Stappia indica: one gene and its partner. The protein of the gene in region 1 interacts with the protein of each later gene in a pairwise test. Links are inferred from orthologs where the notes say so. Each region holds a gene or a part of one and is shown on either strand. Other genes may lie near its edges. The genes, in order: trkA and ptsN.

What was found.
Region 2: the proteins of trkA (region 1) and ptsN interact in binary tests that used the Escherichia coli proteins (3 or more experiments, as listed by UniProt). The link is inferred for Stappia indica from one-to-one orthologs.

Annotation. Positions count from the first base shown.
Region 1 is NZ_CP046908.1:290,644-293,937, forward strand. Bases 65-3,040 are described here. They hold trkA (Trk system potassium transporter TrkA), read right to left. Parts: upstream 2,253-3,040; coding sequence 876-2,252; downstream 65-875. Other genes in these bases: GH266_RS01400 (D-amino-acid transaminase), read right to left, coding at 65-832; ntrX (nitrogen assimilation response regulator NtrX), read right to left, coding at 2,310-3,040. Outside these bases: more of GH266_RS01400, read right to left, coding at 1-64; more of ntrX, read right to left, coding at 3,041-3,294. UniProt on the Escherichia coli protein: Part of the constitutive potassium transport systems TrkG and TrkH. May regulate the transport activity of TrkG and TrkH systems. Binds to NAD(+) and NADH.
Region 2 is NZ_CP046908.1:3,385,390-3,388,426, reverse strand. What follows is about bases 125-2,843. They hold ptsN (PTS IIA-like nitrogen regulatory protein PtsN), read left to right. Parts: upstream 125-1,111; coding sequence 1,112-1,576; downstream 1,577-2,843. Other genes in these bases: GH266_RS15885 (Hsp20 family protein), read right to left, coding at 2,067-2,495; GH266_RS15890 (BQ00720 family protein), read right to left, coding at 1,733-1,990; hpf (ribosome hibernation-promoting factor, HPF/YfiA family), read left to right, coding at 441-1,019. In the rest of the region: GH266_RS15880 (hypothetical protein), read left to right, coding at 2,962-3,037. UniProt on the Escherichia coli protein: Seems to have a role in regulating nitrogen assimilation.

The DNA of each region.
Region 1 (3,294 bases):
ACATGCGTCGCAACTCTCGCGTCACCTCGCCGGGATGCCCATTGCCGATCGACTGATCGTCGATCCGCACCACCGGCATCACCACGGTCGTCGCCGCGGTCATGAAGGCTTCCTTGGCCTGCTTCGCCTCTTCCAGGCTGAAGGCCCGCTCCTCGAAAGTGAGGCCGTTGCGCTCGATCATGTCGAGCACGACCTGGCGGGTGATGCCCTTCAGGATGCCGCTTGCGGCCGGCCGCGTCACAAGACAGTTGTCCTTGGTGACGATCCAGGCATTGGTCGAGCCGCCTTCGGTCACCATGCCGTCGCCATCGACGAACCAGGCTTCCTTGGCACCGGCCTCTTTCGCCTTCTGCTTGGCCAAGACGTTCGGCAGCAGGCCGACGGTCTTGATGTCGACGCGCTCCCAGCGGTTCTCCGGTACGGAAATCACCGAGACGCCCTTTTCGGCCAGGGCAGCAGCCGCCGCCGGCTGAGACGAACGCGCCGTCACCACCAGTGCGGGCTCGACGGAGGCCGGCGGGAAGACGTGGTCGCGGCGCGACACGCCGCGCGTCACCTGCATGTAGACGAGGCCGTCGCGCACCTTGTTGCGGCGAACCACCTCGTGCAACACCTGCGACAGCGCCGCCCGGCCCATCGGCATGCGGATCAAGAGCTCGCCCAGCGACCGCTCGAGGCGGTCGAGATGGCGCCGCTCGTCGACGAGATGGCCGTGCCAGATCTCGCAGACCTCGTACACGCCATCGGCGAACTGGTAGCCCCGGTCCTCGATATGAATGGCGGCCTCCGCGTGCCGGACATAGCGTCCGTTCACATATGCGATGCGGCTCATGCTTCCTCCAGTCGATTGCGGAACGCGGCAGCCCGGCCGCGTATCAGAAGAATTCCAGGCTGACGCGGAACATCTGCTCCACCTGCCGCACCCGCTCCGCGATGGCGAAAAGCACGCAGCGGTCATGGGCGCGGATCACGGTCGAGCCGTCCGGCGTGATGACGGTCCCGTCGCGGAAGACTGCGCCGACGCGAATGCCGTCGGGCAGTTCGACCTCCCGCAAGGGCTTGCCGACAAGCGGCGAGGTTTCCAGCGCCTCGGCCTCGATGACCTCGGCCGCGCCGTTCTGCAGGGCATGGACGCCGCGGATACGGCCGCGCCGCACATGCTGCAGGATCTTGGAAATCGTCACTTGCCTCGGATTGACGAAGGCGTCAATGCCGAGCGCATGGGCAAAGGTCGGGTAGCTCGGATTGTTGAGCAGCGCCAGGTTGCGCTTGCAGCCGAGCTTCTTGGCCATGACGCAGGAGAGGATGTTGACCTCGTCCTCGTTGGTCAGCGCGATCAAGGTGTCCGCGTCCTGGATGTCGGCTTCCTTGAGGATGGTCTGGTCGAGCGCGCTGCCATGCAGGATCACGGCGCGCTTCAAGGTGTCGGCGATGCTGAGCGCGCGCTCGCGCGAATGCTCGATGATCTTGACCTTGGCGGCCGACTGGCGCTGCTCCAGCGTGCGCGCGACATAGTGGCCGATATTGCCGCCGCCCGCGATGACGACCCTTGTCGCCTCCGGCTCCTCATGGCCGAAGATCGCCAGCGTCCGCCGCACCTGGTCGCGCCGCGCGACCACATAGACGAGGTCGTCGACGAACAGCGTGTCAGAGCTCTTGGGAACAAAGAGATGATTGCCGCGAAAGACGCCGGTGACCACGGCGCCGAGATCGGGAAACAACTCCGTCAACTGGCGCAGCGGTGTGTTGACCACCGGGCAATCCTCCCGGCAGATCAGGCCGACCACCACCACCTGATCATCGGCAAAACGCACGGTCTCCACCGCGCCCGGCAGCGCAAGGCGGCGCAGCACCATCTCGCCCACCTCGATCTCCGGCGAGATGATCACGTCGATGGGCATGTTGTCCCGGGAGAAGAGGTCGCTCCAATGCGGCTTCAGATAGCTCTGCGCACGCACGCGCGCCACCTTGGTCGGCACCTTGAACAGGGAATGGGCCACCTGGCAGGCGACCATGTTGACCTCATCATAAAGCGTGACGGCGATCAGCATGTCGGCCTGGTCGGCACCGGCCTGCGCCAGCACGTCCGGATGCGCGCCATGACCGACGAAACCGCGCACGTCGAGCGTGTCGCGGATCGCGTTGATCAGCCGCGGCGAGGAATCGATGACGGAGACATCGTTCTGTTCGGCCGCAAGCTTCTCGGCAATGCCGTAGCCCACCTGGCCGGCGCCGCAAATCACCACTCTCATCGGATCGAAGTCCCTTCAAGGTGTCCGGTCAATCCGGAACCTACCACGTCGCAACGGCTATGAAAGACCAAGCGACTTCAGCTTCCGGTGCAGGGCGGAACGTTCCATGCCGACGAACTCCGCCGTGCGGGACACGTTGCCGCCGAACCGCTTGATCTGGGCCTGCAGATAGTCCCGCTCGAACATCTCGCGCGCATCCCGAAGCGGCAGCGCCATCAGATGCTCGCCGCCGCCATTGGTTGGCAGGCTCGGCACGTCCGCGCCGATCTCGCCCGGCAGCAGGTCGGCGGTGATCACCGCTTCCGGATCGCCGCGGGTGAGGATCATCAGCCGTTCGACGTTGTTGCGCAGCTGGCGCACGTTGCCCGGCCAGTCGTGTGCCTGCAGCACCGCCATCGCATCCTCGCCGATCTTGCGGATCGGCAGGCCGGACGCGGCCGAAATCTGCTCCATGAAGAAATGGACCAGGTCGGGAATGTCGTCGCGCCGCTCGGCCAGCGGCGGCACCTGCAGCGGCACCACGCCGAGCCGGTGGAACAGGTCCTCGCGGAAGCGCGCCTCGGAGATCTCGCCCTCCAGATTACGCGCACTCGACGACAGGATGCGGATGTCGACGTTCACCTTGCCGACGCCGCCGACGCGGGTGAAGGTCTGGTCGACCAGTACGCGCAGGATTTTGCCCTGGGTCTCGTAGGGCATGTCGGCAACTTCATCGATGTAGAGCGTGCCGCCATGGGCCTCTTCCATCGCGCCGACCTTGCGGATGCGCCCCTCGGTGTCCTCGATCCCGAAGAGCTCGTCCTCCATGCGATCCGGCGTGATCGTCGCCGCATTGATCACCACGAAGGGATTGCGCGCGCGCTGCGACATCGCGTGGATCGTGCGGGCGGTCAGCTCCTTGCCGGCGCCCGAGGGACCAATGATCAGCACCCGGCTGTTGGTCGGGGCAACGCGCTCGATCATGTGGCGCAGGTTGTTCATCGCGCTGCTGGCGCCCAGCAGCTCCGGCGCATCGCCGCTGCGCTGCCGCAGCTGCTTGATC
Region 2 (3,037 bases), 3.1 Mb from region 1 along the record:
CACGCCGCAGACGCGGCGTCGGGCCGGGGCGGCAGGGAAAGGCAAGGTGGCAATGAAACCCTTGTTTCTTCAGGCACTTGGCGAGGCCGCAGGCCTTCGCTCCGACCGCTGCCGCCGCACCGCCAGCCGGACTCCATTTGACTTAACGCAGCCGCACGCTTATAGACCCGCGCTCATGCGTGCCGGGAACGGCACGTATGGTCGTATCGCGCGCAAGGACAGCGTCTTGGACGCGATCCGGGCGCGAGAGGCGGCCGGCAGACGAACCGCCGCAAGGCGCCGTGCTGCAGGCAAGACCCCGAACCGGGATGCAATAGGTCGGGTTGCGGATATCAATTCGGAGCCCGGTTTGTCACAGTGGGGTCGCCCATGATGAAACTGGCGAGAATCACGCCATATTCAGGCATGGGTCGGTACGACCAGAACAAGAAGAGGTTCTCATGACACTGCGGATATCGGGAAAGAACGTCGATGTCGGCGATGCTTTGCGGACGCATATCGAGGATCGCGTCGCTGAAGCCATCTCGAAATATTTCGACGGCGGCTATACCGGCCACGTGACGGTCGGGCGCGAAGGATCCGGTTTCCGCTCCGAATGCCTGCTCCACCTCGACACCGGCATCGACCTGCAGGTGTCGGGCGACAGCCAGGATCCGCGCCAGGCCTTCGATGCCGCCGCAGAGCGGATCGAGAAGCGGCTGCGCCGCTACAAGCGCAAGCTCAAGGATCATCACGCCAATGGCGCCGCCAACGGGCGCGAGGTGTTCGAGGCGACTTCCTACGTCCTTGCTTCCATGGAGGAGGACGAGGAGGTCCCGGCAGACTTCACCCCGCTGGTGGTCGCAGAGACCACCGCCAAGGTGAAGACCATGACCGTCGGCATGGCGGTCATGCAGCTCGATCTCGCGGAAGCGCCCGTGGTGGTGTTCCGCAATGCCGGCAGCGGGACGGTGAACGTCGTCTACCGCCGCCCTGACGGCAATTACGGGTGGATCGACCCGGACAACGCAGCCCGATAGACCATCGACGCAATCCGGCCCGCCGCGTTCCCCGAGCGGAATGCGGCGGCGCGCCGGTTGCCTTTTTCGTTTCTCGAACCAAGAGTCGCCTTATGGATCTCAACGATCTCATCACATCGAAAGCGATCGTTCCGAGCCTGAAAGCGAACAGCAAGAAGCAAGCGCTCCAGGAACTCGCCGCCAAGGCCGCGGCCGTCACCGGCCTGCCCGAACGGGATGTGTTCGACACGCTGTTGCAGCGCGAACGCCTCGGCTCGACCGGGGTGGGCAACGGCATCGCCATTCCGCATGGCAAGCTGGTCCGTCTGGACAAGCTTGTCGGCCTGTTTGCCCGTCTGGAGCGTCCCATCGATTTCGATGCGCTGGACGACCAGCCGGTCGACCTGGTGTTCGTCCTGCTCGCGCCGGAAGGCGCCGGCGCCGATCACCTCAAGGCACTCGCCCGCATCGCCCGGCGCATGCGCGATCCGGGAACGGTCGCCAAGCTGCGCGCCACCAGCGACGCCGATGCGCTCTATTCCATCCTGACGCAGCCGGCCGCCTCCAACGCGGCCTGAGGCCGGGAACTGAGGCCGGGAAAGCGCCTGTCGCCCGGATATGAAAAGGCCCCGGTTCCTTGGCGGAACCGGGGCCTTTCGCATCATGGGATCAGAAGACGGGCCCGGGCAGGGCCTGCACCCTACCGCGGCGCGCGGATGGCACCGTTCGACGCGTCAGTGCAGCGCCACGGTATCGAGCTGATGCTCGGCCGCATTGGCCAGCGCCGTCTCGCGGCTGTCGGACAGCATGATCGGCGTTCCGTCCGCGTTGAGCAGAACCCACAGGTTCAACCCCGGGCGCATGCGCGGCGCCTGCGGAAACAGCGTCGTCAGGTCGTCCGAGGTCATCGGCTTCACATAGGCGATCTGCCCTGTGCCGAGCGCCTGGAATTCGCCGGGCTTCATGGTGAAAGTCTGTTCATCACACGTCATGGCATCGCTCCTTTCGCGTGGCCGGCAGGTCGCCGCACCACCGCTCCGGTCCGTGCGCCCAAGGCCGAATGCGGGGTCAGTCCCGCGCGTCGATCTCGATGCGGCGCACGATACGCTCGGGTTCCGGGCGGATGAGATCGATGGAAAGCAGGCCGTCCTTCAGTTCCGCGCCGAGGATCTCGATCCCTTCCGCCAGAACGAAGGCCCTTTGAAACTGCCGGGCCGCGATGCCGCGATGCAGGAACTGCCGCGTCTTGTCGTCTTCCTGGCGTCCGCGGATCACGAGTTGGCTCTCCTCGACGCTGACGTCGAGCTGGTCGCGGGTGAAACCGGCGACCGCCAGGGTGATGCGGATGATCTCGCCGCGCGTCTCGGTCTTGGGCAGCCGCTCGATATTGTACGGCGGATAGCCGTCGTTCGAGCCCTTGCTGACCCTGTCGAGCATCCGTTCCAGATCCTCGAAGCCGAGAAGCAGGGGAGAGGAAAACGCAGACATGCGCGTCATATGCTTCAAGCCCTTTTTCAAAGCGGCCCAATTCCAAACGATCCGTCCGCCGGCTGACCGGCGCGACCGAAACGTCCAACACGCCGGACCCTGACGGCATCCGGCCGGAACACACCTGGTTCCGTCTCGTCATATATGGCGAGACCGGCCGGCGAGTTCAAGAAAGCGCTTCGGCGACCCGATCGCAGCCCATCGGGACCCCGCGCACGAAGCGGCAGGCCGGGGCCTCCTGCCGCCAAGTCACGGCCCTGTGGACGACTTGGCAACTGTCGCAAGGTCAGATCTTGCGAATCAATGCAACTTGGAAAGTGCAAGACCTCTCGGAAGCAACCCAGCAAGCCATTGTTTCACTTATATAAAAATAATAATGATCCACCTAAAGGTTCCCTTAACCCGCAGAGCGGAAGCCTTGCATGATCCTATTGTGGACAGGAGCTTTCGAATGCGACGCCTTGCGGGAATTTTCTTGTTGTCGTCCCTCGCCTTGAGCGGACAGGCGGCCGCCGAGCCACCGGCACCCGATATCAAGGCGCTCGTCGACG